DNA from 3 places in the Colwellia sp. MB02u-9 genome. Region 3 is predicted to be linked to each of the others. Evidence: predicted binding sites of a transcription regulator. Region 3 holds the regulator's gene; each other region holds the start of a gene.
What was found. Region 3 encodes FNR, which switches genes on or off when oxygen is low (the NO sensors DNR and NnrR bind a similar motif). Its sites were predicted from a motif close to TTGATCTAGATCAA; they were not measured.
Positions count from the first base shown of each region.

Region 1: a site for FNR is predicted at 1,990-2,003, ahead of H4J65_RS14420 (universal stress protein). Genes of this name have one in related genera too.
Region 2: a site for FNR is predicted at 1,677-1,690, ahead of H4J65_RS01655 (OmpW family protein). Genes of this name have one in related genera too.

Region 1 is NZ_JACGVF010000098.1:63,482-66,770, forward strand. It holds gene H4J65_RS14405 (bifunctional alpha/beta hydrolase/OsmC family protein) at 1-76, shown strand, start outside; gene H4J65_RS14410 (CaiB/BaiF CoA-transferase family protein) at 168-1,382, shown strand; gene H4J65_RS14415 (hypothetical protein) at 1,667-1,870, shown strand; gene H4J65_RS14420 (universal stress protein) at 2,062-2,928, shown strand; gene H4J65_RS14425 (DUF21 domain-containing protein) at 3,093-3,289, opposite strand, start outside.
Region 2 is NZ_JACGVF010000065.1:63,871-67,159, reverse strand. It holds gene aroE (shikimate dehydrogenase) at 1-805, opposite strand, end outside; gene H4J65_RS01655 (OmpW family protein) at 933-1,595, opposite strand; gene hemF (oxygen-dependent coproporphyrinogen oxidase) at 1,840-2,745, opposite strand; gene H4J65_RS01645 (Sua5/YciO/YrdC/YwlC family protein) at 2,742-3,287, opposite strand.
Region 3 is NZ_JACGVF010000095.1:15,240-18,528, forward strand. It holds gene ccoS (cbb3-type cytochrome oxidase assembly protein CcoS) at 1-221, shown strand, start outside; gene H4J65_RS11255 (sulfite exporter TauE/SafE family protein) at 225-887, shown strand; gene fnr (fumarate/nitrate reduction transcriptional regulator Fnr) at 968-1,687, shown strand; gene uspE (universal stress protein UspE) at 1,861-2,793, shown strand; gene H4J65_RS11270 (glucosaminidase domain-containing protein) at 3,142-3,289, opposite strand, start outside.

The sequences.
Region 1 (3,289 bases), on a different contig from region 3:
AGCAGATAAATGTCCAGTACATAAAACGCTGCACAATAATGTCAAAGTGGTGAGTACATTGCTTAATCAAGCATAAAAAATTAGCCTAACTGCTGATGATAAATTATCATTGGCAGATAGAAGATCATCATTGCTATGGCAACAATGTAAAGGGTAGAGTTTGGTATATGTCTGAAGCGTTAAAGGGTATTAAAGTTGTTGATTTAAGCCGAATTTTGGCCGGGCCTTGGGCATCACAAATGCTTGCTGATATGGGTGCTGACGTTATTAAGGTAGAAAGACCCAAAAAAGGTGATGATACCCGTCACTGGGGTCCTCCATTTATTAAACCAGCGCATGGTAATGAACCTGCCCAAGCTGCCTATTACCACAGTGCAAACCGCAACAAACAGTCAATCGCTATTGATATAACCCAGCGACAAGGTCAACAAGTGATAAAAGACATGATCACTAAAGCCGATGTTTTAATTGAAAACTATAAAGTGGGCGGTCTTGAAAAATATGGGTTGAGTTATCAGCAAGTAAAAAAACTCAACCCTAAATTAGTTTATTGTTCAATCACAGGCTTTGGTCAACATGGCCCATACGCACATAAAGCTGGTTACGATGCCATGATCCAAGGTGAGGGTGGCTTAATGAGTTTAACCGGTGCTGCTGATGGCGAACCGATGAAAGTTGGCGTGGCCGTGATTGATGTAATGACCGGGCTTTATAGCGCGAATGCTATTCTTGCGGCATTACTCGCTAAAGCCCATACCAACAAAGGCCAGCACATAGATATTGCCTTACTTGACGTTCAAGTGGCAACACTGGCTAATCAAGGCATGAACTATTTAGCCACAGGTGAAAATCCAAAGCGTTTAGGCAATGCTCACCCCAATATTGTGCCCTATCAAACCTTCGCGACTAATGATGGCAGCTTGATATTAGCGATAGGTAATGATCAACAGTTTGAACGATTTTGTCAGGCCGCTCAGTGCTCAGCATTAGCAAACAATGCCTTATTTAAAACTAATCAACATAGGGTCGAAAACCGTATTGAACTTGTGCCGCTTTTAGCGCTTATTATCGCTAAGCAAAGCACTGATTATTGGGTCACGATATTAGAAGCAATCGCGGTACCTTGTGGACCGGTAAATACCTTAAAGCAAATATTTAACCACCCACAAATACACCATCGCGAGATGGTAAAACAAGTACCGGATAAAGACGGTAGGCTAATTAAAACCGTGGCATCACCTATTAACTTATCGGATACGCCATTACAATATAAACACGCCGCGCCAAATATTGGCCAACATAGCCAACAGATTTTAACGCAGTTTTTACAGTATAATGACGAGAAAGTTGCCGCGTTATTGCAAGCTGGTGTTGTGGCGTAATTTTTATTGTTTGCATTGTTTGTATTTTTTGTAAAAATAAGCGCTTAAATCAGTGGGCTCTGTTGTTTTTACCTTAAATCAGTGGGCTCTGTTGTTTTTACCTTAAATAAAGCGAGTATATAGGTTAAGTAAGTTATTAACCTATATACTAATTATCTGCATATTAACCTGTATAATTAGCCTTTAGCTAGTTCGGTTTGATTGCGAAATGCAAGAGCAGAACTGTTTTAATAAGCCACTATCATTTTATGTCGCTTAATGTCGTTATGTTTATCGAGAAACCCATGTCTAATTCAATGTCTTTAGAAAAAATATTTATTATTATAGCGATCATACTAGGATTTGGCTCTGCGGTTGACTTGATATATGCTTTAGCAGACGCAAATATTCAACTCGCTGAGGTATTGCGTTGTATCTTAAATATTGTTATCGCTGGCTTTTTATATCTTTATTTTAATAAAAAACATAAAGCAAAAGTTGAAGATTAAATACCTGGGCAAGTTAAGCATTACACTCGCCTATAATGACCTGCTTAACTCTTAAAATCATCTGTCCAGATGTTAAATTTATCGTGATCAATAACTCCTCGTCATTAATTTTTAGATAGTTGTTTTATATCAAAGTAAATAAATTTTTGTATGCTACTTTTAATTTATACCTATAAATAAAAGAAGATATTATGAGTAAAATATTCGTTGTTGCCGATTTATCAGACAGCAAACAAGTCGCTATAAAACGAGCTTGTGAACTGGCTAAAACTAAAAGCCAATCATTGCATATTGTTTATTTTTGTTATCAAAGTTTACGTCATATTCAAGATGATCCACAAAATATTAAACAAGCGGTAATCGATGCGGTCACCTATAACGCAGAAAAATCACTCAAGACCTTAGTGCCTGACGACATTGATTACAGTTATGAAGTCGTATGGGAAAAGCGTATTGACCATTGGATAAGTGACTACGCAAAACAACACCAGCTATCAATGGTAGTGAAAACAGCCCATCGCACTGAGACTTTCTTATACACATCTACCGATTGGCAATTATTACGCGCGTGCCCAGCGCCGATATTTATTGTCAGTGATCATAAATGGCGTAAATCGCCAAATGTCTTAGCCGCTATTGATTTAGAGACTAAGCGCAAAAGCAAACAAACACTAAATCATCAGATATTAACGGCAGCGAAAGAGTTTGCTAAAGCGAACAACGCAGAATTATTTGTCTGTTATACCTTACAATTTTCAAAGTTTTTACGTGACTTAGGTTTACAATACAAAGACGAATTAGAAATTAAAGCAGGGAAAACCCTAAAGCATAAAATTGAAAAGTTAGCGGCGGAATATGACATTCCTGTCGCGAATTTTTTTATTAAGGCCGGTGAACCCGAAAAAGTAATTCCCAGTATTGCGGCCCGGCAAAAAGCAGGGTTAGTGGTTATTGGTACTATTGGTCGAAAAGGTTTGAAAGCAAAAGTGTTAGGTAATACCGCCGAGAAAATTTTAAGCTTATTAAAATCAGACGTGCTAGCCCTAAAACCAGAATAACTAGCGGCTATTTAACCTCAATGATCACTGTTTTTTATGACTTTGACCAGGACTTTGATCAGGACTATGAGCAGAACTAATACCAAGCGTTTCGGCTATGCTATTTATAGCCGAAACTAATAGCCGAAACGTGCGCTGAAAAAGGATGATTCAGCGCTAGATGCTTATTTCTCGTCTTTACTTGGTTTAGCTTTACTGACCTTGGCTTTACTGGGCTTAGCCTTACTTTTTTCAGTTTTATTTTTTACCGTGGCATTATCGGTATCTTGCATCGGGGGCAGCATACCTTTAAGTAAACGGCCAAATATATCTGCACCGGTAATAATACGTTTAGTTTCACCCCATACCAGCAGCACATCGT
Region 2 (3,289 bases), on a different contig from region 3:
ACTGAGCTCTTAAGGAGACAAGTACAGGCTCTACTGCTGGGCTAACGGCTCTCCACAAATGAAAGCTTGCCGCAGCTTGCCCCACTAACATGCCTAAGCCATCAATAATATGTTCAACACCTAGCTGTTTTGCTTGTTTTAAAAATGCGGTTGGCTCTTTGCCATACACCATGTCATAACAAACTGTTGAACTTTTAATTGTGTGATCTGATATCGGTAAGCTATCGCCGGATAGACCTGCTGATGTGGCATTGATGATAATATCAAATGCTAAGTTATGGGTCTCTGCGAAAGTAACAGCATCAATAGCCTCATTAGGATACTGGCTAGTAATGGCCTGTGCTTTACTTAATGTTCTATTGGCAATAGTTAATGATTGAGGAGACTGCTCTAATATTGATTGAACAACGCCTTTTGCGGCTCCGCCAGCACCGAGTAATAACACCTTACTATCTCGCAGTTGCACTTGATGCTTGAGTAAGTCACTAACTAAGCCGACACCATCTGTAGTATCACCATAAATAATTCCATTAGAAAAAATTAAGGTGTTCACTGCGCCAGCTAACTTGGCTCTTTCACTCAACTCATGACACAGGGCAAATGCTTGTTCTTTAAATGGTGCGGTAACATTGGCGCCTTTGCCATTGTTACCGATTAATTCTTTTACGGCATTGTCGAATTGATCTAATGCAACCCACTGACTTTGGTAGTTCATTGTTTGCTTTGACTGTAGCGCAAACTGTTGGTGAATAAAGGGAGATTTTGATTGAGCGATAGGATTACCAAATACGCGATACTGATCCATAAGATTACTAGCTTAAATGTTTAGCGGTAGACTACCCTAGTTGTTAAACAATGAAAACAAAAAAGCAGTCACTGGGTAACTGCTTTTTTCATCACTTTGACCCGTGCTGAATATGGTTAAAGTCTCTTTAAAATTTATAAGCTAACATTAGTGAATAAACCATAGGGTCTATTTCAACTTCAGCACTGCCATTAACACTACCACCTACTTTAAAACTGGTATCCGTATTAATATCAATATAACGAGCGGAAGCATTTAATGACCAGTTTTTGTCAAGTTGGTAATCAGCACCAAGTTGAACAGACAGTCCGAACGACCCGTCTAAGTCTAAATCACTAAAACCGGCCTCTTTATAAGTTGAAGAAAACTTCTCATCAAAGAAAATTGTATAGTTGATACCCGCACCCACATAGGGCTTAAACGCTGAGTGAGTATCAAAGTAATACAGTGCACTTAATGTCGGTGGTAAATGAGATATTTTACCAAGCGTTGTGGTTGCGCCATCGGCATGCAGTTTTATGTCATGAGAAAACGGGGTTGAGGCTAAGAGTTCAATAGCCCAGTTTTTATCATAAAAATATACAAAATTAACACCAAGCTGAGTATCACCATCCGCTGAGACATCTAAACCTGAATCAGCGCCATCGAGGAACACGTTAGCTTTATTACTGGCAGGATCAACCATAGTGGCGCCACCACGAACGACAAAGTCGCCAGCTTGGTTAGCCAGTGCAAGGGGAGATAATGTAAGAGCGGAGAGGATGAGTCCATTAATTACTGAGGTTTTCATTAGAGCGTTACCTTTTATAAATAGAAAAAATATTAAATTTGTTCACTAAGGTAATTTTACGCGCGCCTGGTTTTCGACAGTTTGATCTAGCTCAAGCTTTATCATAAACCCTAAAAAAATAGGCTTTAATGGTCTTGAAATTAAAAACTTAACTTGGGTAACTTAACGTAGCAACCACACCTACAGCGAACTTTTCTGTTGATGTGGATTGCTAGGTTAATAAACAACAAGCGGTAATGCTAGGTTATAACCAATCTTGCGGTACTAAATAGTCTTGTAGTGCTGCTTCTGGGCTGCCAGCTTCCGGCTGAAAATTATATTCCCAACGTGCCAGTGGCGGCATTGACATCAAAATGGATTCTGTTCTGCCACCTGATTGCAAACCAAATAAGGTGCCGCGATCAAAAACTAAATTAAATTCAACGTAGCGGCCACGACGATAAAGTTGAAATTGACGATGATTATCATCAAAGGGCGTTGCTTTACGCTTTTCTATTAAAGGTATGTAAGCATCAAGAAAGCCTTTTCCAACTGCTTTCATATAATCAAAGCACTTATCGAATTCCCATTTATTAAGATCATCAAAAAATAAGCCACCAACGCCACGAGTTTCATTGCGGTGTTTTAAATGAAAATATTCATCACACCACTTTTTATATTTTGGATAAACATCGTCACCAAAAGGCTGACAAATATCTTTTGCCGTTTGATGCCAATGCACAACATCTTCTTTGAACGGGTAAAAAGGCGTGAGGTCAATACCACCACCAAACCACCACACAGGTTCTTCACCTTCTTTTTCAGCAATAAAAAATCGGACATTGGCATGAGATGTTGGAATAAAAGGATTTTTAGGATGAATAACTAATGATACACCACAAGCTTGCCATTTACGGCCAGCCAATTCTGGACGGTGTGCTGTTGCAGATGGTGGTAACTTATCACCAGAAACCACTGAAAAATTGACCCCGCCTTGCTCGATAACGCTACCATTTGTGAGTACTCGGGTTCTGCCACCACCGCCTTCAGCGCGCTGCCAATTATCTTCAATAAATTTACCACTACCGTCGGCAGCCTCTAACGCGGAACAAATTTGGTCTTGCAACGATTTTAAAAATTCAACAACAACATTAATATTTATAGTGCTCATGAGCGAATAACATCTCCAGATAATGCATCAATAATAGTAGAAGGCTGATCAAAGCCTAGAGTTTTTCCTTTAATAATAAAATCAATTTTATTAGCGAGATCATTGGGAATTCCTTGCCATGTTTTGGCCGGAGGTTTACCACTTAAGTTCGCGCTCGTAGAAACAATCGGCTTATTAGTGGCAAGACAAAGTGCCACAACGTCTGGCTGGCTAGTAACACGCACCGCAATAGTGTCAAAACGCCCCGTCAACAGCCTAGAAGTGTTAGCATTTTTAGCCACTAGTTGCGTAATGCCGTCGGGCCAGCGAGATAATATCGCCAGGCGTTTGTCTTGAGGTATTTTACACTCATCTATATAAGGTAAAAGTTGTCTATAATCACCCGCAAGTAGTATTAAGCCTTTATCTACTAAACGTGACTTGATCAACAGCAGCTTTTCAATTGCCTCATCGTTATCAGGATCACAGCCTAAACCAAATACGGCCTCGGTTGGGTAAGCTAAAATGCCACCCTGTTGAAATGTTTCTAATGCTGTCGTCATGG
Region 3 (3,289 bases):
CCATTGCTATTTTACTTACCGCTATTGGTATTTATCTCTTTTTTTGGGCGGTAAAAACTGAGCAATTTGATGATTTAGAAAAGCAAGGCATGAGCATTTTATTTGAAGATGATCATGATAAAAAAAGCATCCATCAAAGCAATAATGCTACGCCAATAACAACACAGATAGACAAAACAAACACCTCACAAGAGCAAGCAGACGCAAAGGTCAAAAAATAGTTTATGAGCCTTGATTTTTTCTCCGCATTTATCATCGGATTATTAGGCTCAGGCCATTGTATAGTGATGTGTGGTGGTATTAGCACCATGCTGACGACGGCGATTTCTGATACCTCTCGTCATAAAAAATACGCCATTATATTGGCCTATAACTTGGGTCGTATCGCCTCTTATAGTCTTATTGGCGCTCTTGTCGCATTCACTAGCTCAATGGCGACCAAAAATATCGGATTACCTGTTTCGTTGTTAAAAACTATTGCGGGTGTTTTTCTTATCTTATTAGGTTTGTATTTAGGCCAGTGGTTTATGTGGTTAAGCCGCGTCGAACATTTAGGTAAAAATATTTGGCGCTACATAGCACCACAGACTAAAAAATTTATTCCCATTAAAAACGTACAAAGTGCTTTCGCTTTAGGCGCACTATGGGGCTGGTTACCTTGTGGCTTGGTATATTCTACACTAACTTGGGCATTGGCTAGTGCCGATGCCCTTGATGGTGCCTTGATCATGTTTTTCTTTGGACTAGGCACCTTGCCTGCCTTACTTTCAGTATCACTAGGCACCATAAGTATTAAATCATTATTGAGTCATACACTATTTAGAAAGATAGCAGCCAGCTTAGTGATTTCATACGGCATCTATACTATACTTATTTTATATATATAAAGTGCCTGATATGGACATTATATATATAAAAAATCATGGAAAAATTCATGCGTACATCATGAAAAATTTTAAAGGATATTATGAGTTATAAATCATGCACTATTCATCAACATATTCACTGCCAAAACTGTAGTCTTAGTGAATTATGCTTACCCTTTTCTCTCAATGATAAAGAGTTAGAAACGTTAGATAATATTATCGACCGTAAGCTGCCGATCCATAAAGGTGAGCAAATATTTAACGACGGTCAACCCATGCATGCGCTTTACGCCATACGTTCGGGCACATTTAAAACCTACACCATTAGTAAACACGGTGAAGAACAAATTACTGGTTTTCATTTAGCGGGTGATTTGCTTGGCTTTGATGCTATTGCCAATGCTCAACATCCAAGTTTCGCTAAAGCGCTAGAAACCTCAATGGTTTGTGAGATCCCTTACAATACGCTCGATAATTTATCGAACAGCATGCCAAAATTAAAAAAACAAATTTTACGTATGATGAGTACTGAGATCCGTGAAGATCAAGAAATGCTAACATTACTTAATCGTAAAAATGCCGAGCAACGACTAGCAACATTTATCAGTACCTTAAGTATTCGTTACCATGCCCGTGGTTTATCTCCATCTGAGTTTCGTTTATCTATGACCCGCAGTGATATTGGTAACTATATTGGTTTAACGGTTGAAACCATCAGCCGTTTGCTTAACCGCTTTCATAAAAATGGTTTAATTGCCGTTGATGGTAAACTCATTACTATTTTAAGTTTCGACAAATTAAACGCATGCGCCGCACTTTAATGTCACGCTAACACCTGCTTTTCTACATTGCCTTATTAAGGTATTTCACGCTATGCTTAGCGTGAAATATTATTTATCACCGATAGCATAATAATTTGATTTAAGACAACTATTATTGCCTCAAAGTAGACTATTGTTATAACACTAGTAGACAATTGATAAAGGAATTAGCCATGGAAAAGTATCAAAAAATACTCGCGATTGTTGACCCAACAACAGAAGAGCAGAAAGCGGTAAATCGAGCGATAGAATTAGCACGTAAAACAGGTGCTAGCATTACCGCATTTTTGACCATCTATGATTTTTCTTATGAAATGACCACCATGCTGTCAAGTGATGAGCGTGAAGCCATGCGCCAATCAGTTATTAATGATCGCACTCAATGGCTAGAGTCTTTACTCGCTGATCTTGATTTAAGCGGAATTTCTATCGATTGTCGGGTTATATGGCATAACCGTCCCTTTGAGCAAATTATTGCTCAAGTACTCAATAATGGTTATGACATTGTCATTAAAGGGACTCATCAACACGACAAATTCAAATCTGTGATATTTACGCCTACCGATTGGCATATTCTGCGCAAATGTCCTTGCCCTGTTTTACTCGTGAAAGAGCATTTGTGGCCTGATAACGGTAATATTCTTGCGGCGTTAAACATTGGTAGTGAAGAGGAAGAACATAAAGCACTTAATAACAAAATCACTGCAGAAGCTAAACAGCTGACCCAAGTCATGAAAGCTAATTTACACCTAGTTAACTCATTCCCGGGAACGCCAGTAAATATCGCCATAGAAATCCCAGAGTTTAATGCCAGTGATTATAATCGCTCGATGTTAAAATATCATCAAAAAGCGATGTTAGCACATGCAACTGCCTTTAATATTGCGCCAGAAAACACCCATATTAAAGAGGGTTTACCGGAAGATATCATTCAAAGCATAGCGGCTGAATTAGATGCAGAATTAGTCATTCTTGGTACTATTGGCCGTACCGGTTTATCGGCAGCGCTAATTGGTAACACCGCAGAGCATGTTATTGATAGGCTTAATTGTGATGTATTAGCATTAAAACCCGATGGTTACATTTCACCACTTGATGTTGATTAATATCAGCTAACATCACTAGCATAAAGTTGAATTGGGTCATTAAACGCCTAGTTCAACTTTTCTTGTTTAATAACTTAAACTAGATTATGCGCTGAAGTTTTAACAGCCTTTAGCCAAAAGTATATGACGATAATGTCCTTAAGGTAAATAATGTAAAACGGTTACCTGTGATAGCATAATAATAAGGCTATTATTAAGTTAGAGGTATTACTTTTGCTGATAAAAAACTGAGGAAGTACTACTTTTTCAAAGCAATTCAAGCGAAATTTTTTTAACCGACATGATATTTGAATTTATTTATAAATCTATTTTTATACCTAAATTAGGAATAGCACATTTACATAGCGCTTATTTATTATATAGCGCGAAGTAATGTCGATTATGGCGGATCATATCAGTTAATTCCAACACATAATCTATGCCACGTTCAGAATAACGCATTAATCCTGTTGCAAGAATTTCTGGCGCTAGCGGTTGGTTTTGATCACGTAATTGG